2 regions of the Bacillus sp. 2175 genome follow, and region 2 is predicted to be linked to the other one. Evidence: a T-box and tRNA genes for the amino acid it is inferred to sense, from the RefSeq annotation. Region 2 holds a T-box; the other holds one or more tRNA genes.
What was found. The T-box of region 2 lies ahead of ileS (isoleucine--tRNA ligase). A T-box ahead of a tRNA ligase gene usually reads a tRNA of that ligase, here a tRNA-Ile.
Positions count from the first base shown of each region.

Region 1 (11,137 bases), 2.1 Mb from region 2:
CATCGCTGTTTTAAACATATAAACGTTAGAAGACATTTTTAAAGCTGTAAGGTCATTAATGTATCCCATCGTTTTCCAAGACGACTTCGTAGGTGTACCTTTTAATTTAATTGGTTCATCCAATTGTACTGCCCCTGGTTGAATCGCACCAGTTTGATATCCAGTAAGTACTGTTGCACCTTTTACAGTTGACCCCATCGGATAAGAACTTGTCATGGTACCTAATGCAAAGTCATTTACTTTCGTTTGACCATCTTCGTTAACTAATTGTTTCCCCGCCATAGATAAAACTTCACCATTTTTTGGGTTCATCATTACAACAAATGCGCGATCTAAAAGAGGTTCACTTCCTTTAAACCTCATTAAATTCTTCGCAAGAATATCTTCCACGCGCTTTTGTAATTCCATATCAATTGTTAAGTTCAGGTCATTACCACTTTGTCCTTTTGATACATTAATCGTTTCTAAAATATTACCGTTTTTATCTGTAACATTTCTAACTTCTGCTTTCGTACCATGCAGGCTATCTTCATACTGTTGTTCAAGATAACTTTTTCCTACTCGGTCATTTCGATTGTAATCACGAACAAGATAGTAATCTAGTCTTTCTCTCGGTAAGCCTTCATCAGATGTCGACACCCCACCAAGTACACTTCGGAATAAATCATCGTACGTATATTTTCGCTCCCAATCAACATTCGTATCTACACCTGGTAATGCTGCTAGGTTTTCACTAATAATCGAATATTCCTTTTCTGTAGCATCCTTTTTAATAACTTGAGGTGTCATTGCATATCCGCCGTCCATCTTACTCTTAATCGCTAGTATTTCTAGATCTTTGGCGGATAATTGATTAATCTCTTCTTCTGTTACACGACTTCTCTGACGCTCGTCTAATTCTTTATCATCAATTTTTTTATCTTTAAACTCTTGACGATCTTTATTCGTAATTTTTTCTTTAGCTTCCTCTTTATGCATAGCAAGCCAATAATCTTTTTTATCGCGATCTGTTAATTTATCTGTCGGTACTTCAATCAAATCTGCTAGCTTTTTCGCTGTTTCTAAGCGATCCTCTGCAGTTGATCCCTTCATTTTTGTAAATGTAATAGTACGAATGGCTGCATTATCTACTACAGGTCGCCCATAACGGTCAAATATTTTCCCACGCGGTACAGGATTACTTATCGTTGAGTTTTCTTTCTTCTCCACTTCATTCTTATATTCTTCACCGCGAACAATTTGTACATATCCGAGCCTTACAATAACCGCGGAGAACATTAAAAACACGCAGAAAAACAACACGTTTAATCGAAAAGGAACGTGGGTCTTTTTCTTATTTTGCTTCTGCTTCTTGCTCATACAAACCCCCTCTACCAACAGCTATGTAATGTGAAAGGGACACCCTCATACAGGTGTCCTCACTGCTGTCTTACATCTTTTTCTATTCTAGCATAAAACAAACGAGAAGTTAACCTTCTGGTTCAGTTTGGTTTTGCGCGTTCTCTTGCGTTACAACACTTGTTTTACTCGCATTTCCCTCATCATATTTGACATTTTTAACTGCAAAATAAATAAGAAAATGTCCAGCACCTAAAATACATAATAAGTAAGGTAAACTTTTTTCAGGTGGAAAGAATAGTACAGCACATAAAAAACTTAAAATGGAACAGATTCTTCCGGCGTTTAACCATAACTCCCGAACAACGACATATTCCACACGCCATTCTCTCGCATTTTTCGCTCTACCAATTACATCATATGTCATTGATCCGTACGGAACAAGTAAAATAGGATATGCAATCGCAATACATGCCGCATAAATAAGTAATTTCGTGTATGTAACATTGAAAATAACTAAAAAGACGACAGCATATAAAATAATGCCCCCAAGTAAAATTGCTTTTTTTCGCCACTCCTTCTTTAACATACGAGCAACTAAGTAATAACATACAAAGGATACAGCAGAGTTCACTAAACTGTATTTCCCTAATGCGAACTCACTATTAGTTGCTAAATAAACATATACTGAAATGACAAAAATAAACGTCCCTTCTCTCAATCCTTGGAAAAAATGAGCTCGTGTAATCTTTCCCCAATTTTTATCAATCCGTCGTTCTTTCAATACTTGCACGATTTCATAACGCCCTTCACATTCTCTTTTAGATAAAAAGAAGCTTAAGACGACAGCAATTGCAAATAGAACTAATGAAAGAAAGAATATAACAGTATAGCCACTCCATTTCTCCATACGTGAAATTGTGTATCCTGCTGCTATTGGTCCAATCATCCCAGAGAAGGATGTAAGAAGTCCAAGAAACCCATTAAAGAAATCTCTTGTTTCTGGTTCTGTAATTTCAAATGTCAATAAGTTAAAAGCCAACCAGTAAAAACCGTATCCTACTCCTAAAAGAGCCCCCATTAATAGAATATACTGAGAAGCACTTTTCCCTGCTACTAAGACAACGATAAAAAAAATTGCGAGCGTTCCTACCCCTATTCGTAATAAAATCGAGCGATCGATACGTTTCGCTAATTTCCCCCCTACAAGAAATGTGAGAGGCTGTAATACCACGCTGGCTAAATTATACAAGCCAAGATTCACATAATTTTGTGTTTGTTTCCATAAATAAATATTTACAAACGTATTCGATAAAGAAATTGCGAGCGTGTATAAACCTCCTATAAGGAGCAATAACACTAAATCCCGATTCACTTCAACGTCACCAATTATATGTTTCCATTTCATACACAACTCTCCTTTACTTCATGTTCTAGTCTTCCAAAGACAAGCCCAATTATGTAAAAGGAAAGCATAGAAAAAAGCTAGGGGCTCTCCCCTAGCTTTTTCTATATTTGTTACAATTATTTTGCTTCTTGGTAACGTTTTTCAGCAGCGTTCCAATCTACAACGTTCCAGAATGCACCGATGTAGTCTGGACGACGGTTTTGGTAGTTTAAGTAGTAAGCATGCTCCCAAACATCTAAACCGATAACTGGCGTTTTACCTTCAGTTAAAGGAGAATCTTGGTTTGGAGTGCTTGTTACTTCTAACTCACCATTGTTTACTACTAACCAAGCCCAACCAGAACCGAAGCGAGTTGCGCCAGCTTTTGCGAATTCTTCTTTGAATGCATCGAAGCTACCGAATTTTGCTTCAATTGCAGTTGCAAGTTCACCTACAGGTTGTCCTCCGCCGTTTGGAGATAGGATTGTCCAGAAGAATGTATGGTTAGCATGTCCGCCACCATTGTTACGTACTGCTGTACGGATTGCTTCTGGTACTTCGTTTAAGTTTGCAACTAATTCTTCTACGCTTTTGTCAGCTAATTCTGCATGACCTTCTAAAGCAGCGTTTAAGTTTGTAATGTACGTGTTGTGATGTTTTGTATGATGGATGTTCATTGTTTCTTTGTCAAAGTGAGGCTCTAAAGCATCATACGCATAAGGTAAATTTGGTAATTCGTGTTTTGCCATTGTTATATTCCTCCCAGTTTATGTATTGCCACTTAAGTGACATACAACTTCATTCTACCCTAATTGCCATAGGGTGCAAACAAATAAATCACATTGTCTTGCTATCATTAAAGTAGCAAAATCCCCACTTCTTTTCAATTAAAATGCTCATATATTCCGTAAAAAAAGCTTCCTTCTACAAGGAAGCTTCCTGCTAACATAATAAACATGTGAAATGGATATGGACCCTGTAGGACTCGAACCTACGACCGGACGGTTATGAGCCGTCTGCTCTAACCAGCTGAGCTAAGGGTCCACAATTATGTATGTAACAACATATCAAATAAAGGAATTCCTATCGGATATGCTCTTTAAGAAATGTAAGATAAATTTACCATATAGAAAAGAAAAGTGTCAATTGTATTTTTCTTATTTAAAAGAAGAAAGTTAATAAAAGAAATTTAGTTATCTCCACTATATGTAAATATAATATATCTTGAGATTCTCTAGATTACTACGTTACAATGATTTTATACATACATAAAGGAAGTGAATCTATGTCCATATTTACCCAATTCGTAAAAAGCATATACTCGCCTAAAGATATGGCGCTATTCCGTTTTCAAAAAATCGGTAAAACCATTTTGTATATTATGCTACTTTGCTTAATTACTACTATTCCAAGAACTTTTTTGTACGGTAGTTTTATCCAAGATGGTGTAAGCATGGTAAATCAAGTCATCGATAAAGATTTACCTGATTTTAAAATTGAAAATGGCGAACTAAAAGCCGATATTGATCAACCTATTGAAAAAGAAGAAGGAAATGCACTTTTCGTATTTGATCCAAATTCAACAGACCTAGAAAAATATCAAAATAAAACAGGTTTATTTGTTTTAAAAGATAAAGTAGTCTCTATGGGAAATGGTCAAATACAAACGTATTCTTATAACGATTTGTTAGGTGCATCTCTTGAGAAAAAAGATCTACAAGAATTTATTTCTTTATTCGATAATATTTATCCAATTTTATTATTTGTTATTGGATTCTTAGTGTACCTATTCCAATTATTCATCACTTTTGTAGGTGTGACTTTACTTGCGTTCATCGGTTCTGCTATGAGCGGTCAACGTAAACTATCCTATAAACAAGTTTGGACACTAACTGCATACAGCTACACAATCCCAACAATCTTCTTTATGATTATGGATGCATGTAAGATTGTCGTACCTGGATCAACATTCATCTATATCGCAGTTGTTTTAATTGTTCTGTACTTAACGATTAAAGAAGTTCCAAAACCGAAAGAAAAATAAGAACGAAAAAAAATGCCTAAATAGGCATTTTTTTTTTGGACAAGCATATATTCCTAGCAAAGGAGTGAAGAATATGAAGAGATTAGGTATATTCCTATTCGTGCTTGTTCTCGGTTATATATTTTATTACGATATAAAAATCGGTACTTTACCGATGTTAAGTTCATATAAAAAAACAACTGCTGCTCAAACGATTAAAAAAGAAAACACAGACAGTCAGCAGAATAAAGAGAACAAAACAGAAAAAGAAACGGATGTATCTTATAAAACAATTGAAGTAAAAACTGGTGAGACAGTTCTTTCTATTACAGAACAAATTAACAAGAAAAAAATTCCTTCCATAGAAAAAGTCATTGACGACTTTAAACAATTAAACAAAAGTACATCTGCTACAAAAATACAAATTGGAAAGTCTTATAAATTCCCCTTATATCAATAAGCTATCACTTAATCCTTGTCAATTACATAAAGGCGCTGATACAATAGTAAAAGTGAAACCGAGTACTTCGGTTTCTATAGCCCTATATCACGTATACTATCATTGATATGAGGGACTAAATAAGAAACTTCTTTTATAAGGAGAGCGATCTATTCGTGAATGAAATGACTCATCGTACAAAAACACGTCCAGTTAAAGTCGGTAATTTAACAATCGGCGGTAATAATGAATTAATTATACAAAGTATGACAACAACAAAAACACATGATGTTGAAGCAACAGTTGCTGAAATTAAGCGTTTAGAAGAAGCCGGCTGTCAAGTCGTCCGCGTTGCCGTTCCAGATGAACGCGCAGCAGATGCTATTGCTGATATAAAAAAACAAATCAACATTCCACTTGTTGCTGATATTCATTTTGATTATCGCCTTGCTTTAAAAGCAATTGAAGGCGGCATTGATAAAGTACGTATCAATCCAGGTAACATTGGTCGTCGCCATAAAGTAGAAGCTGTTGTAAATGCAGCAAAAGAGCGCGGTATTCCAATCCGTATTGGTGTAAACGCTGGTTCATTAGAGCGTCATATTTTAGAAAAGTACGGGTACCCAACTGCAGATGGTATGGTTGAGAGCGCGCTACATCATATTAAAATTTTAGAGGACCTAGATTTCCACGATATTATCGTATCTATGAAAGCCTCTGATGTTAACTTAGCAATTGAAGCATACGAGAAAGCTGCTCGTGCTTTTGATTATCCATTACATTTAGGTATTACAGAATCTGGAACATTGTTTGCCGGAACTGTAAAAAGTGCTGCTGGTCTTGGAGCAATCTTAAATAAAGGCATCGGAAATACACTACGTATTTCATTAAGTGCTGATCCAGTTGAAGAAGTAAAAGTTGCTCGTGAACTATTAAAATCATTCGGTCTTGCGTCTAACGCAGCAACACTTATCTCTTGTCCAACTTGTGGTCGTATTGAAATTGATTTAATTAGCATCGCTAACGAAGTGGAAGAATACATCTCTACACTTCAAGTACCAATTAAAGTTGCAGTACTTGGTTGCGCTGTAAATGGCCCTGGTGAAGCTCGTGAAGCTGATATCGGTATTGCCGGTGCACGTGGAGAGGGATTATTATTCCGTAAAGGGCAAGTCGTTCGTAAAGTACCAGAAGAAACAATGGTAGAAGAACTGAAAAAAGAAATCGACGTAATTGCTGCTGAAATGGCTGCTGAACGAGAAAAAGAAAAAGAGACACAAGAACAATAAAAAGAAGGTTGCCACAACATTTGTGAGCAACCTTCTTTTCTACGTAAAAAAGCTCGTCAGTTATATAACCGACGAGCTTTTACTTTGCACATTTTGGACAACGACCATATATTTCAAACTTATGCCCCGTTACTTCATAACCGGTAAAATCTTTATTCATAAAATCCATTGGACAGGAAGTAATCTCTTTCGTTCCCCCACAATCCAAACAAATAAAATGATGATGATGTTCCATAATAGAACAAGTAAAACGAAAATGTTTTTCACCATTTAATTCCGTTTGTTCTAAAACACCAATCTCAGCAAAAACTGTTAAGTTACGATAAATCGTATCAAAACTAAGCCCTGGATAATCGTCCTTCATATGCTCTAAAACGTCTTTCGCAGTTAAATAACGATTATGTGCTGCAAATAATCTGAGCATCTCTTCTCTTTTTCCAGTATGTTTGTATCCTTTTTCTTTCATTAGGCGTAAAGCTTCTGTTAGATTCATACCTATCCCTACTTTATGCAGTTTTTTTCTTCTTCCATAAAATCGCACCGATTAAAATAAGAACTGCTATCATAACAATTGTACCACCTGGCGCTAGATCAAGTTGATACGAAGCAAACATTCCACCAATTACTGCAATTTCACCAAATAAAATGGAAAAGAAAATTGTTTGTTTAAATCCTTTAGCAATACGAATACTTGCTGCAACTGGTAACGTCATTAATGATGATACAAGAAGAACCCCCACTACACGCATTGATACTGCAATGACAAGAGCAACTAATATAATGAAAATAAAGTGAATCCATTTCGCTCTTAAACCAGTTGATACTGCGTATTCCTCATCAAATGATAATAGAAACAGCTCTTTATATAATAAAATAATTGTCGCAACAACAACAATTGCTACAATCCCAATAATAATTAAATCTGTACTTGTTACAGCACTGACACTACCAAATAAATAACTAAATAAGTCTGTGTTAAATCCATTTGCAAGTGAAATGAAAATAACTCCAACCCCCATCCCTGCCGAAAGGATAATTGGAATTGCTAATTCTTGATAGTGCTTATATACAGTTCGTAACTTTTCGATTAGTAGCGCTCCACCAATCGAGAAAATCATCCCCATATATAAGGGGTTTAAAAACCCACCTGTAAAAATGGTTTTTTCAAGTAATAAACTTGCTGCAATACCCGATAACGTCACGTGACTTAATGCATCCGCAATAAGAGATAAACGACGAATAACAACAAACACACCAATTAACGGTGCAACAAGTCCAATTAAAATACCTGCGTATAAAGAATTACGTAAAAAGTCATATTGTAAAAAATCTTGTATCATTATATCCTCCCGTGATGCTCATGTTCGTGTTCTAAACGATGAACATGATGTCCATATAAGACGGACATTTCTGCATCTTCTAACTCTCGGAACTTCTCTACATTCCCATGGAAATGTAGATGTTGGTTTAGGCATGCAACATGTGTTACTTTTTCAGTAACAGCTCCCATATCATGAGTAACAAGAATTAATGTGATCCCGAGCCTTTTGTTTAAATCCTCTAATATTTCGTAAAAACTTTCCACATTTTTCACATCGATTCCAACAGTAGGCTCGTCCAAAATAAGCAATTCAGGATCACTAACGAGCGCACGAGCAATAAATACACGCTGTTGCTGTCCACCAGAAAGCTCTCCAATGTTACGACCTTGAAACTCACTCATCCCTACATCAGCAATTGCTTTTTCTACCTTTTTCTTATCCTCTTTTGTGAAAAAGCGAAAAAGCCCTTTTTTCGAAACAAGTCCCATTGACACAACTTCAGAAACAGTTGCTGGAAAACCAGAATTGAAACTATTTGCCTTTTGGGATACATAACCAACTTTGTTCCATTCCTTAAACTTCTTACTATCAACGCCAAACACGCGAATGCTTCCTTCTTTTGGCTTTAAAACACCTAATAAACACTTAAGTAAAGTTGATTTACCTGAACCATTCGGTCCCACTAAACCTAAAAAAGCTCCCTTCGGAACTTGCAAATTAATATTTTCTAACACATTCCGATCTTCGTATCGGAATGTTAAACCTTCAATTTCTAATATATTATTCATAGCATCTCACCTATTTTAATTCAGAATGATTCCGATTTATATCTATTTGAATTATAGTACAGCTTATTATAGTTGTAAACCAATCTGCCTAAAATATATCTATTTTTTCAAGAAACCTTACTATTATAACAAAAAGCAGAGAAAAATTCTCTGCTTTCGAAAAATATTCCTATAAACTTTTTAGTGAATAGCCGATTTAAACTTACCACCATTTGTCTCTTGCGTGCTCATAATCGTAACAAACGCATTTTCATCAATTTCATGCACAATTGATTTTAACTTCGTCACTTCTAGACGCGTTACAACTGCATAAATAACTTCTTTTTCTTTATCCGTGTAACCACCTTTCGCTACAAGCTTTGTAGTTCCACGGCCAAGACGATGCAAAATCGCGTTTGATACTTCCTCATATTGATCAGATACAATTAAAACCGCCTTCGTTTCATCTAGCCCTTGAATTACTGTATCGATCGTTTTAAATGCGATATAGTACGTCATAACAGAATACATCGCTTGTTCCACACCAAACACAAATGCTGCCCATGCAAAAATAAATAAGTTCACAAACATTACGAATTCACCAACAGAGAACGGTAATTTCTTCGTTAATAAAATCCCCATAATTTCAGTTCCATCTAGCGATCCACCATGACGAATTACAAGTCCTACACCAAGACCTAAAATAAGACCACCAAACACTGTCGCTAAAATAGGTTCTGTTGTAAATGGTGGTACCGCATGTAACGTTGACTCAATGAAAGCTAATGCTACAATACCAAATGTCGAAGATAACATAAATGTTTTTCCAATTTGCTTATAACCGGAATACATAAATGGGATATTGAGAACAACGACTAAAGTAGAAAAACTTAACCACCAAATGTTAGGAGTAAGATAATCTAATATAAGAGAAATACCAATAATTCCACCATCAATAATTTTATTTGGCATTAAAAATAGTTCAATTGCTACCGCCGCGCATGCTGCTCCAAAAATAATCATAACTAAACGATAAATGAGATGAATAACACTTTCTTTTCGATGTTGCTTTTGCTCCATAAGTCCTCCCTTTACTCTTTTTCTGTAGTTTTGTCCTTATATTATAACATACGCTTCTTTTCCTCATGAAAAAAGAAACTCCATACGAATATGTACAAGCTATATGCTCATATATTTCGATAGAAGAACGCGTGAAGGAGGATAATAAGATGAACCTCATTAAACAAATTGTTAATAAAAAATTAAATCATATTTCTACAAAAGAGTTATTAAAATATAGCAAAGAATATGAAGTTCCCATTACAGCCGCACAAGCTGATCAAATCGTTTTACTTATGAAGGGTAAAAATATTAATATTTACGATAACAACGAGCGACTAGAGCTCTTAAAACAAATCGCAAAAGTAACTTCCCCTGCCACTGCCCAACAAGTAAATACATTATTTCAGCAACTACTAAAATAAGGAGGGGATTTCCCCCTCCTTATTGCGCTTTAATTTTTTCAAGAAGCCCTTCATCAAAAGTGCCGTTTTTCAGCATTTCGATTTCCAATTTGTATGGTGGCTTCTTATCTTTTTTATCTTCCCCTACATACGGTGTTTCAAGAATTTTTGGTACATGCATTAACTGTGGATGATGTACAATGTGATGCAATGCTTTATACCCAATGTGACCAAATCCAATGTTTTCATGACGGTCTTTTCCTGCTCCGCGTACATTTTTACTATCATTAATATGAAGTACTTGTAAACGATCTATACCAACGATCTTATCAAATTCGTTTAATACGCCGTCAAAGTCATTTACAATATCATATCCTGCATCGTGCGTATGACACGTATCAAAGCATACAGATAGCTTTTCATTATATTTTACACCATCAATAATTTTTGCAATTTCTTCAAAGCTACGACCGCATTCTGTTCCTTTTCCTGCCATCGTCTCTAACGCAATGTTAACCGTCTGTTCTGGCGTTAATACTTCATTAAGCCCTTTAATAATTTGTTGAATACCAGCATCTGCTCCAGCACCAACGTGCGCTCCTGGGTGAAGAACAATTTGTTTCGCTACACCTAATGCCGATGTTCTTTCAATTTCCATGCGAAGAAAGTCTACGCCTAATTGGAATGTTTCTGGCTTCGTCGTATTCCCAACATTAATAATATACGGCGCATGGACGATAATTTCCTCAATTCCGTTCAGCTCCATATGTTTTCTTCCTGCTTCTATGTTCAATTCTTCAATTGGTTTTCTTCGTGTATTTTGCGGTGCACCTGTATAAATCATAAACGTTGTTGCACCGTATGAAACAGCCTCTTCACTTGCTGCTAATAACATTTTCTTACCACTCATGGAAACATGAGATCCAATCTTTAACATACAATCACCTCTTCAATATACAATAGATATAATGATAGCATAATTTGTAGAAATATGTAGTGAATTGTTTGTTCACAAAAGATGCACTACACAAATTTATATGACTATTTATACAGACTATACTTTTCATTTAAATTAGCTGGATTAAGTGAAACTTTAATCAATACTTTTC
Region 1 covers NZ_CM173819.1:4,025,245-4,036,381, forward strand. Annotated here, with positions in the region: gene ACXKY9_RS20845 (peptidoglycan D,D-transpeptidase FtsI family protein) at 1-1,359, opposite strand, end outside; gene ACXKY9_RS20850 (MFS transporter) at 1,469-2,746, opposite strand; gene sodA (superoxide dismutase [Mn]) at 2,863-3,474, opposite strand; tRNA gene ACXKY9_RS20860 (tRNA-Ile) at 3,696-3,769, opposite strand; gene yqgB (protein YqgB) at 4,011-4,769, shown strand; gene yqfZ (protein YqfZ) at 4,843-5,208, shown strand; gene ispG (flavodoxin-dependent (E)-4-hydroxy-3-methylbut-2-enyl-diphosphate synthase) at 5,373-6,476, shown strand; gene ACXKY9_RS20880 (Fur family transcriptional regulator) at 6,556-6,969, opposite strand; gene ACXKY9_RS20885 (metal ABC transporter permease) at 6,983-7,816, opposite strand; gene ACXKY9_RS20890 (metal ABC transporter ATP-binding protein) at 7,816-8,586, opposite strand; gene ACXKY9_RS20895 (YitT family protein) at 8,767-9,645, opposite strand; gene ACXKY9_RS20900 (DUF2624 domain-containing protein) at 9,795-10,049, shown strand; gene ACXKY9_RS20905 (deoxyribonuclease IV) at 10,069-10,965, opposite strand.
Region 1: it has a tRNA-Ile gene. The T-box ahead of ileS (isoleucine--tRNA ligase) is inferred to sense a tRNA for this amino acid. The anticodon was not compared.

Region 2 (11,137 bases):
CAGTTGTTAAAATCTTCTTTAGAAGAGTTAAGTAAAGAAGAAATAGATGCAGATTTTTTAGCGAAAACATATTTTACGTTAGTACGATGTCTTTTAGAAATGAAACGAAACGAAGAAGCGTTAATGTATATGCAAAAAGCAGAGGAGTACAGTGCGCGCGCAGTGTTTGATAAATGGGGCTACGTTTATATGCATACAGGTGAATGGGAGAAAGCGGAAGAACAATTTATTGCTGGCATGCAGCATGAAGATTGTGAAGAGTTATCTACCTATTTATTATCACAATTGTATGCGAATAAAGGAGAACAAAAACGCGCGATACAGTTAATCAATGATGCGATTGTAAAATTCCCACAAGTACCATATTTTCATTTTGAGAAGATAAAGTATTTATTAGATTTAGAGCAATATGAAGAGATGTTAGCGGTAATAGATAATATAAATACTCAGCTGCCATATCATGCCTATAATACTTACTTTGTACATTTACGTGCAGAAGCGCTGTACAAAATGAATAAATTTGCAGATTTACAAAAACTATTAAAAGAAGAAAAGAGTTTAAAAGAATCTTTATATCATAATTTAGAAAAAAATCCGGATGGAAAAAAGGTTCACTTGCCGATAGTTCCTATTGTACAAAAGGATAATTATTGTGTTCCGACAAGTTTAGAGATGACGTTGCGTATATGGGGAGAGAAACGTACACAAGATGAAATAGCAGAGTTTATTTTTGATATGACAGGTTCGAAGTTTTCAGATACTGTTTCTTATTTAGAAGAATTAGGTTATGAATATCGTTATTTTAAAGGGAATGAAGAGAATTATAAGAGACTGATTGACGAAGGAATTCCTGTTTTATTAAGTATAGATATTGAGCATGCTTCACACGTACAAGTTCTATCTGGATATGATGATACATTGCAAGCTTTCTATGTTCAAGATCCAAACTTTATAGAGCCAGTTCTTGTGGAATATAGTAAAGTACAAGAAAAATATCGTTATACAGGCTGTTTAGCAATCACGTTTGTTCCGAAAGAAAAGAAGGAGCAACTAGAGTTTCTAAGTGAAGAAGAAAATCGTTATTTTAAATCTATTTTTTCTCTTACTGATCATTTAGATGAACATGACAAAGAGGGAATTAGTAACCTAGTACAATTTTTAAAAGAAACGAGTGATAATCCAAATACGTGGTTATATACGATAAAGCACTTAGATGTTGAAGTAGATAAAGAATTTATTTTATATTGTATCGATAAGTTAATGGAAAAGTTTCCGAACTCGGACTTTGTTAAATTGCATGGTGCACAGTGTTTTATTCGTCTTCAGGAAGTAGAGAAAGCGGAGCAAATGCTGACAAGCGTTGAGAAGAAAAATAATCGTGCTTTATATCATTTAATAAACGGAAGATATGCGTTTGAACAGGAAAGTTATCTAGAAGCGATTTCAAGCTTTCGTTTATCGTTACAATTAGACGCAGATCAGCCTATTGCTTGGAGTTTTCTAGCTTTATCCTATATGTATATTGATCAATCTGAAAAAGCATTGCAATACTCTCAAGTTGCGTTAGAGCGTAGTCCTGAAAGGTTCACTTTAACAAATCACGGTTTAATATTAATAGATTTAGAAAGATATGAAGAAGCATATGAAATCTTTAATGACTTGTTAAAAGAGTACAAATATGAAGCGCATGTATGGTATGAACGAGCGAGATGTGCACATCAACTAGGGAAATTATATTTAGCAATAAAAGGGCTTAAAGTAGCGATTCATTTGGATAGTAATGCACCTTACATTTATACGAAACTTTCGGAAATATACGAATCTGATTTGAAGGATGAGGAAAGTGCGAAAGAAATTTTATTAAACGGTATTGAGAATTGTGATGATAAAGCACCTCTTTACGTAAAATTAGGTGATTATCATTTTCAAAATGATAGCTTGGAAGAAGCAGAAGTATTGTATAAGCGTGCTTTAGAAGAAAATGATGAGGATGTTTATTCTCACTTCGGACTTACACAAGTTTATATGGCAAGAGAACAATATAAGGAAGCAAAAGAATATATTCTTGGTCTTGAGAAGCAAATTGAAAAGAGTCAAGATTTCCTCATGAATGCAGGAATGGTTTTATGGGATGCTGAAATTGAACTTGGTGGAAATGAAGAAGGGTTTAAAGTAGCACTATCTAAGTTAGAAAATGGTATAAAGAAAAGGGATTATAATGTAGCAAGTGCGTTAGATGAATATGTGAATCGAATTAAAGGAACGGAATTTGTACAACGAGGTATAGCATTTTTAAGAACGTTACACAAAGAAAGAAATGAAGTAAGTGAGTACGGTTGTTATGCAGGTATTTTATATGAATCTATTGGACAGTACGGCCAAGCGATGAAAAGATATAATAAGGCGATAGAACAAATGGAAACGGCATTACCGTATTACCGAATTGGTGAAACACTTATGGCATTAGGGCAATTGACGGAAGCAAAACAAGCGTATGAAACATGTTTAGAGCTTGATGGGAATTTCGTAGGTGTACATTTACAGCTTGCGGAAATATACGAAAAAGAAGAAAACCGTTCTAAAGAACAAAGTCATATGGTTCAGGCGATGAAAGAAGAGCCGTTGCATATTAATATGGAATATTTAGCACAGCTTTCAGTAGATATGAATCTTCAGGAAGAATTGCTGACTGAACTAGAGCAATTAGCAGACGAAGTACCTGAAATATGGCGTTTAGATGCGATTGCATATGTGTACGGAGCGATGAATGAAATAGATAAAGAACAAGCACAGATTGAATACGCGCTACAATTAGATGGTGAGCATATAGAAGTTCTATATCATTATGCAAAAGTATTAGTGAAAAAAAGAAATGTAAAAGCAATTGAAGTTGCAATGAAAGTAATACAAAAAGATTTTGATAATGAACGTATATTTGATGTTTATGTAAAAGCAGTAGAGCAACATAAAAAATTGTCTAACATACGAGATTTTCTTCATACGTTAAAGGTGAAAAAAGCAGAAAGAAGTACAGCATTCATGTATGCTGCAGCTGCGGTTACGGAAATATGGATTGAACGCCAGCTGCATGAACAGCCGAAACGATCTATCATTACGAGAGCTTTTTATCGTATGAAAAATCGTGCGAAAGAAATTTCAATGGTTACTATGATAATTGATTTATATGAAATCTCTTTAAAGTTAAATCCGAAAAATAGTATGGCAGCACAGCGATTTGCGCTATTTTATGAGAATGTAGAGATGAATAAAGAAGCAATAGAGATTCTGCACACGTCACTAGAAAATAAATGGGATTATGAAGTAGCGAAGCAACTTGTAAATCTTTTCGTTGAGTGCGAGGAAGAAGATATGTTAAGAGATGCTTTGGAATTAACGAAGCAAATGGTTCGAGAACTACCAGATGATTATGATACTCTTCTTCTGCAAGCACAAGTATTCTTTAAAGCAGGGGAAGAAAGAAAAGCAGAAAAGATTATCTTACAATTAACAGAGCAAACACCGTTTGTAAGCAGAGCATTTCTTGCTTTAGGAGAAATATATCAAAGTCAAGAAAGGTTTGAAGAGGCAATTCAAGTATTAGAAAATGCTTCTATACATCATCCAAATGAAACAGTAATTCTTCTTTCTTTAGCGTCTTCATATCATGGTGCCGGCCAAACACTAAAGGCAGAAAAAATAACAAATGAAGTATTAACAATGGATGCAAGTGATTTGTTAGCAAGATATGATCGTGCTTGTTATTTAGCACAGTTAAATAGAAATGAAGAGGCGAAGGAAGAGCTTGAAATTGTCCTTCGTGAGGATGACTCGGGATTCTTTGTTGAACTTATTGAGGATGATGAAAATTTAGCAGCATTGCGAGAATTTGAAAAGTAATTGTATAAGAATAGGAGATAAGGATAAGAATATATTTTGAATTAGTTGACAATTAGTTGCTAAATGGCATAAAATAACTTTTAACAAAGTATACAAATCTGAAGACGAGAAAGAGTAAAATAGTGAACTGTTCTCCAGAGAGCCGGTATATTGCTGAAAGCCGGTGGGCAGAAGTTATTTGAAAATCATCTCCGAGGAGACGAGGCTGAAAGTGAGTAAGCCCGGACGGATGTCTACCGTTACAAAGAACACGTATGATAGTACGTTGCTAAGCGCTATTAGTGAAAAAGCTAATAGAATTAGGGTAGTAACGCGGGTAAACCCGTCCCTACTTCATAGGGGCGGGTTTTTTGTGTGCTTTTAAAACATTCAAAGGAGTGATTGTAGATGAAGAAAGTAGATGTAAAAGAGTCAGCTGTAGGGAGAGAAACACGTATTCGTAAGCAGTGGAACGAACAAAGCATTTTTGAACAATCAATTCAGAATCGAGAAGGCGCGCAATCGTTTGTGTTTTATGAAGGACCACCAACGGCGAACGGTTTACCACACGTCGGCCATGCACTTGGTCGGGCAATTAAAGATTTAGTAGCAAGATATAAAACGATGGCTGGTTATAAAGTAGTAAGAAAAGCAGGATGGGATACACACGGTTTACCTGTAGAACTAGGTGTTGAGAAGCAACTTGGTATTTCTGGTAAACATGAGATCGAAGAATATGGCATTGAACCATTTATTCAAAAGTGTAAAGAGAGTGTTTTCACATATGAAAAGCAGTGGCGTGAATTCACTGAAAGCATCGGTTATTGGGTAGATATGGATGATCCATATGTAACTTTAAGGAATCCATATATCGAAAGTGTATGGAATATTTTGGGGACAATCCATGAAAAGGGATTGTTATATAAAGGACATAGAGTTTCACCATACTGCCCAAGCTGCCAAACCTCATTGAGCTCACATGAGGTTGCACAAGGGTATAAAACAGTAAAAGATTTAAGTGCAACTGTGAAGTTTAAAGTGAAAGATAGTGAAAATGAGTATTTTTTAGGTTGGACCACAACACCTTGGACACTTCCAGCAAACGTTGCGCTTGCTGTCCATCCAAATATGGAATACGTTAAAGCAAAACAAGAAAGTCATGTATACATTGTTGCGAAAGAACGTGTACAAGAAGTATTAAAAGAGAACTATGAAGTATTATCTGTTCATAAAGGCGAAGAATTATTAAACACATCTTATACAGCGCCATTTCCGATGAAAGAAGTTACAAATGGTTACCGCGTTATTGCAGCAGATTTTGTAACGGGAGATAGTGGTACAGGACTTGTTCATATTGCTCCAGCATATGGAGAGGACGATTATAGAGTTGTTCAAAGTGAAGGATTGTCATTTTTGCACGTTGTAGATGAAAAAGGTGAGTATACAGAAGCAGTACCATTTTTGAAAGGGAAATTTGTAAAAGATTGTGACGTGGATATCGTTCGTTATTTAGCGAAGGAAGGTTTACTGTATCATAAAGAAAAATATGAACATAGCTATCCGCATTGCTGGCGTTGTGATTCACCACTACTTTATTATGCAGGAGAAAGTTGGTTAATCCGAACAACTGCAATTAAAGATACATTTTTACAAAATAATGATTCTGTTACTTGGTATCCGGATCATATGAAACATGGACGTTTTGGTAAGTTTTTAGAAAATATGGTGGATTGGAATATTAGCCGAAATAGATATTGGGGAACACCATTAAACGTGTGGGAATGTGAAAGTTGCAATCATCAGTTCGCACCGAAGAGCATTGCCGAATTAAGAAAGTATAGTACGAAAGAAACACCAGAAGATTTGGAATTGCATAAGCCGTATGTAGATGAAGTACAAGTGTGCTGCGGGAAATGCGGAGGCACAATGAATCGTACACCAGAAGTGATTGATGTTTGGTTTGATAGTGGTTCTATGCCATTTGCACAATATCATTACCCATTTGAAAATAAAGAGTTATTTGAAGAGCAGTTTCCAGCGGATGTTATTGCAGAAGGAATTGATCAAACACGCGGCTGGTTTTATAGTTTATTAGCAGTATCAGCACTATATACAGGAAAAGTACCGTATAAACGAGTGTTATCACTAGGGCATGTTTTAGATGAAGAAGGGCAGAAAATGTCTAAAAGCAAAGGAAATGCACTAGATCCAGTTGATTTAGTAGATAAATTTGGTGCAGATGCGCTAAGATGGGCTTTACTTGTTGATAGTGCCCCGTGGAATGCGAAGCGTTTTTCTGAAAGAACAGTACTGGAAGCGAAATCTAAATTTGTAGATACATTAGTCAATGTGTATAGCTTCTACGTTTTATATGCAAATTTAGATGAGTATAATCCGAAAGAAACGTATGATGTAAAGCTTACGAAATTAGACGAATGGGTATTATCAAGATTGCATAGTACAACGAAAAAAGTGAGAACTGCACTTGATGATTATCAATTTACGAATGCAGCTCGTGAAATTGCAGCACTTGTAGATGAAGTGAGTAACTGGTATGTAAGACGCTCACGTAATCGTTTCTGGGAATCTGGTATGAACGCTGAGAAAGCAGCTGCGTATGAGACACTTCATGAAGTGCTTGTAACAATTAGTAAATTAATTGCACCATTTACACCGTTTGTCGCGGAAGACATTCATCTAAATTTAGAAGGAAGCAGCGTTCATTTAGCTGATTATCCAGTTGTAAATGAATCACTACTTCAACCGAAATTAGAAGCGGAAATGGATGCTGTTTTACAAGTTGTTGAACTTGGAAGAAGTAACCGTAATCAGCATTCTTTAAAAGTAAAACAGCCGCTAGCAGAACTTGTATTACTTGAGCATAACGAGAATGATATGGATTGGGAATCTTATCGTGATATCGTTATGGATGAGTTAAATGTAAAAGCATTCCATGTTGAACTCGATGAAACAAAATACACATCATATCAATTGAAGCTTAATTTTAAAACAGCGGGGCCGAAATTCGGTAAAAATGTGAATGCAGTGAATGGTTGGCTAAAACAATTATCACAAGAAGAAGTACAAAACTTTGTATCAACAGGAAGAGCAGTTTACGAAGCAACACCAGGAGAAGAAGTAGTTGTAACTGCTGAAGATGTGTTAGTTGAGAAAGTTGCAAAATCAGGATTCTCTAATACGACTAACGGACAATATACAGTTATGTTAGATACGAATGTAACGGAAGAATTGTTGCAAGAAGGAGTAGCGCGTGAATTCATTCGTGCGGTTCAAGAATATCGTAAACAGTTGAATTTACCAGTTAATTTACGAGTCGATGTTATTCTTGATACAGAAGTAGAGCTACAGCGAACGTTAACGAACCATAAAGATTTATTGGAAGAAAACTTACTCGTTAAACAATTTACATTTGGTCACTTAACGAACGAAGACGATGAACTTTCTTTAGGTGAAACGAAAGTTCGAATTAAATTAAGCGCGGCTCATTAAAGGAAAAGGAAGTTGGAATAATTCCAACTTCCTTTTTGTATGATGGAAATTTATCCGGCTAATTTCCTCATAATCCATTCGATAGGACCTCTAGAAAATTTCTTTCTCCATAACACACTAATTAAAATGCTGAAAATGAAAAATGCAGTAGCAAATAATAAAACGAATAGTAGTGATTGATTTTCCATTCTATTTAATAGAATTAATGTCCCAATACCGATAAATACATGACTGACATAATGAGTTAATGTTAATTGTCCTGTTTGCACAATGGAAGTGACAAACCAATTATTTCTATATTTTTCAGCGATATAGAGGCAAATGATTAATATAGCAATAGAGGATCCTGTAGCAGATAAAATATATAATACATTTGGTAAGATGGGTCCTGTATTAAATAAAAATGTGGCGGTCTCTCTGCCGATGTATGGAATAAAAAAGTGTGTAAGTCCTTTTGATAAAAGTTCTGTCAATATTGTGATTGTAATACCGAGTAAGAGTAATCTTTTTTTTATTTTTTTATTATGAAGATCTAACCTGCCAATTAACATACCGATTAAGAAGAACGAGAACCAAGGGAAAATAGGGTGATAGCCATTAAAGAATAAGTTGCGAAGAAAACCCTTTATTGTCCAGAAGTCTACATAATTTATAAATGGAGTTGGACCTACCCAACCCTCGAAAGTATTGAAAGTAAGCTGAAGAGATTGTGCGAACAATAAAATAATGATAGAAAGAAAAAGTAATAGTTTTTTGCGTACTGTCATGAGTAATGCAGCAACGAAAAGGTAAACACCATAGTAGTGTAATATATCCCCAGTCCACTCCATTACATATAGTAGTAATCCTAAAATAAATAAGAAAAGTGATCGTTTCCATATGGTCTTTCGGCTATTAGAAATTTTTATTTGTTCATTGCTAGCAACGGCTGACCTAGTCATTAAAGTTATACCGATGCCAGCAAGTATAACAAACAAAGCAGAGGCTCTACCTTCAAATAGTGACATGAAGGTTATTAAAAAAGGGGGACCATTTCCTTCTGCACCTGTTATCACCATGAAATTAACAAGTAGCATACCAAACATCGCCCAAGCTCTAGCAAAATCTAAGCCGATAATGCGTTTTTTTGTATTCACTTCAACCCCTTCTTTCAAAAATGTTATTTACAGCTTCAATCCAAATTTGTTTATAATCTATCTTTGCATCAATCATCATAAAATTTCCGATATTATCAAGCACTAATGCTAACATATGAGCTTTTGAAACTAGATTTTTATTTTCAATTAATTGAAGTTCATTTGCTTTTATAAGGAGTACTTCAAATCCATGTAAGTATTCTGTTTGCACAGTTAGTAATCGATCTTTGTACATCTTGTTTCTTGAAGATAGTAATACATATTCTTGTAACACTCGGTTAAAATAAGGGTCGTTTCGCTGTTCATCAATTATTTTAAGGCCAATTGCAATACATTTTTCAATAAAATTTGATTTTGTAAACTCTTCTGTATGGAAATAAGAAGAGAACTGCATAGCTTTACATAATTCAGTAAAAATACATTCAATTAAAGCATCTTTAGACTTAAAGTAGTAATATATAGATGGTTTTGCGATACCAACCTCCTCACCAATCATCGTATAAGTTGTTTTAACAATACCGTACGTAGCAAAAAGGCGATAACTTGCTTCCATTATTGAAGAGAGTGTTTCTTCACTTTTACTCATATAGATCCTCCTAAAAAAAGGTTATTTAAATCGTATCACTTACAAGTGATTTTTTCAACCTACCGTTAGGTAAAAAATAGTCTATTTTTTTAAACAGTAATATGAAAAGCTTTAGGGATAAGGAATGGATTTAGAAATTTCTTTCTAAAGTATTGTGTTCACTTTACACATAAATATTGAGAAAATTTCACTTACCCTAAATGGAAAGGTAATAGAAGTGTTCATAGAGAATTACTCGTAGATTCAATTTTTATCCATCCGTTTTGCGGGGAATGATTGCCTAGTGGTAATGGGATAAGGTTGAGCTACTTTATTAGGGGGAGTGGTTCTATGTTTAATAAAAAAATGGTGGCAATGGCAATGACCGTGCCGTTAGTAATGGGGACGATTTCTACGGTTTCGGCATTGGAAAAACAACAGCAAGTAAAGTTAGAAGCTTATTCGCCACAGAAAAAAGCAACTGAATATTTAAAAGAAAATGCTGCGCAGTATGGATTGAAAACAGATCTTTCAGACTTGCAATATATTTCTACAACAGAAACATCAGTAGCTTCATATGTTAGGTTCCAACAAGTTGTTAATGGTGCACCTGTATTTTCAAAACAAATAACAGTTACGCTTAACGGAGAGGGAAAGGGAGTACTCGCTGTTTCTGATTATCAGCCTGTTACAGGTGTGAAGGAAGTAACGACAAAAATTAGTGAAAAAGATGCAATACAAAAATCAATGGCGTATGTTGGAGAAGCAAGTGAGCAAAATTTATGGGCTCCTACAGATAAAGAGTTCGGATATATTGTTGAAGAAGGAATTGCTCGTCCAGTATATAAAGTTGTAGTCCATTCTAATAATCCATTTGGTGCATGGGAAACATTTATTGATGCAGAAAATGGAAAGTTAATTAAAAAGGTTGATATAAACCGAAAAGCTGAAGGGTCAGGAAAAGTATTTTTACCTAACCCAGTCGTATCTAGCGGTAGTAAAGTAGGCTTAAAAGATAATAACGATGCAGATTCAACAGCTCTAACGAACCAACTGAAAACTGTTACGTTAAAAGGTTTAGATGGAACAGGATTTTTAATTGGAGAATATGTAACGATTTCTTCAAAAGCGAAAACAAAATCTACGAATTTACAATTTAACTATACACGCGCAAATGATAGCTTTGAAGATGTTATGTCGTACTATCATATCGACACATTGCAACGTTACATTCAAAGTCTAGGTTTTAAAAATATTAATAACCGTTCGATAAAAGTGAATGTTAATGGTACAACTGATGATAACTCATTCTATTCTCCATCAACAAAAGCTTTAACTTTCGGTACTGGCGGTGTTGATGATGCAGAAGATGCTGGTATTATCGCACATGAGTATGGGCATTCGATTCAAGATAACCAAGTTCCTGGCTTTGGTAGTTCAGCAGAAGGTGGAGCGATGGGAGAAGGATTTGGCGACTTCTTAGGTGCTACATATGAAGATGCAGTATCGACTACTGGATATGGTAAAGCATGTGTTGGAGAATGGGATGCGACAGCTTATTCTAGTTCAGATCCAACATGCTTACGCCGATTAGATACGAATAAAGTATATCCGAAAGATATAACGAATGAAGTGCATGATGATGGTGAAATTTGGGCTCAAGGCCAATACGAAATGGCACAAGCTTTTGGCCGTGATGTAGCAACAAAAATCATTTTACAATCACACTGGTCATTAACACCAAACTCTAAATTCAGTGATGGAGCGAAAGCGATTAAGCAAGCGGATGCTCTTTTATATGGCGGACAACATGCTGCTGATATCGATCGCATTTGGGCAGCGAGAGGCATTAGTACGAATTAATATAAAAAGTCGTGGCATTTATGAAGTGACCCCCGAAAGTTAGACAGGTCGTTTCATTAGGCAGCCTCTAGGGTATGAGCCCGGTATTGTACTGGGCTCATACCCTTTAATTTTGCCTTAATTCTTTTATGATTATAGTATTCTATATACTTTGCTAATTCTTGTTTGAAATGTGTTATACTTTCAA
Region 2 covers NZ_CM173819.1:1,946,446-1,957,582, forward strand. Annotated here, with positions in the region: gene ACXKY9_RS10430 (bacteriocin-processing peptidase family protein) at 1-3,897, shown strand, start outside; T-box leader at 3,990-4,230, shown strand; gene ileS (isoleucine--tRNA ligase) at 4,285-7,386, shown strand; gene ACXKY9_RS10440 (DUF418 domain-containing protein) at 7,437-8,522, opposite strand; gene ACXKY9_RS10445 (TetR/AcrR family transcriptional regulator) at 8,524-9,108, opposite strand; gene ACXKY9_RS10450 (M36 family metallopeptidase) at 9,439-10,950, shown strand; one part of gene ACXKY9_RS10455 (IS3-like element ISBth10 family transposase) at 11,007-11,137, opposite strand, start outside.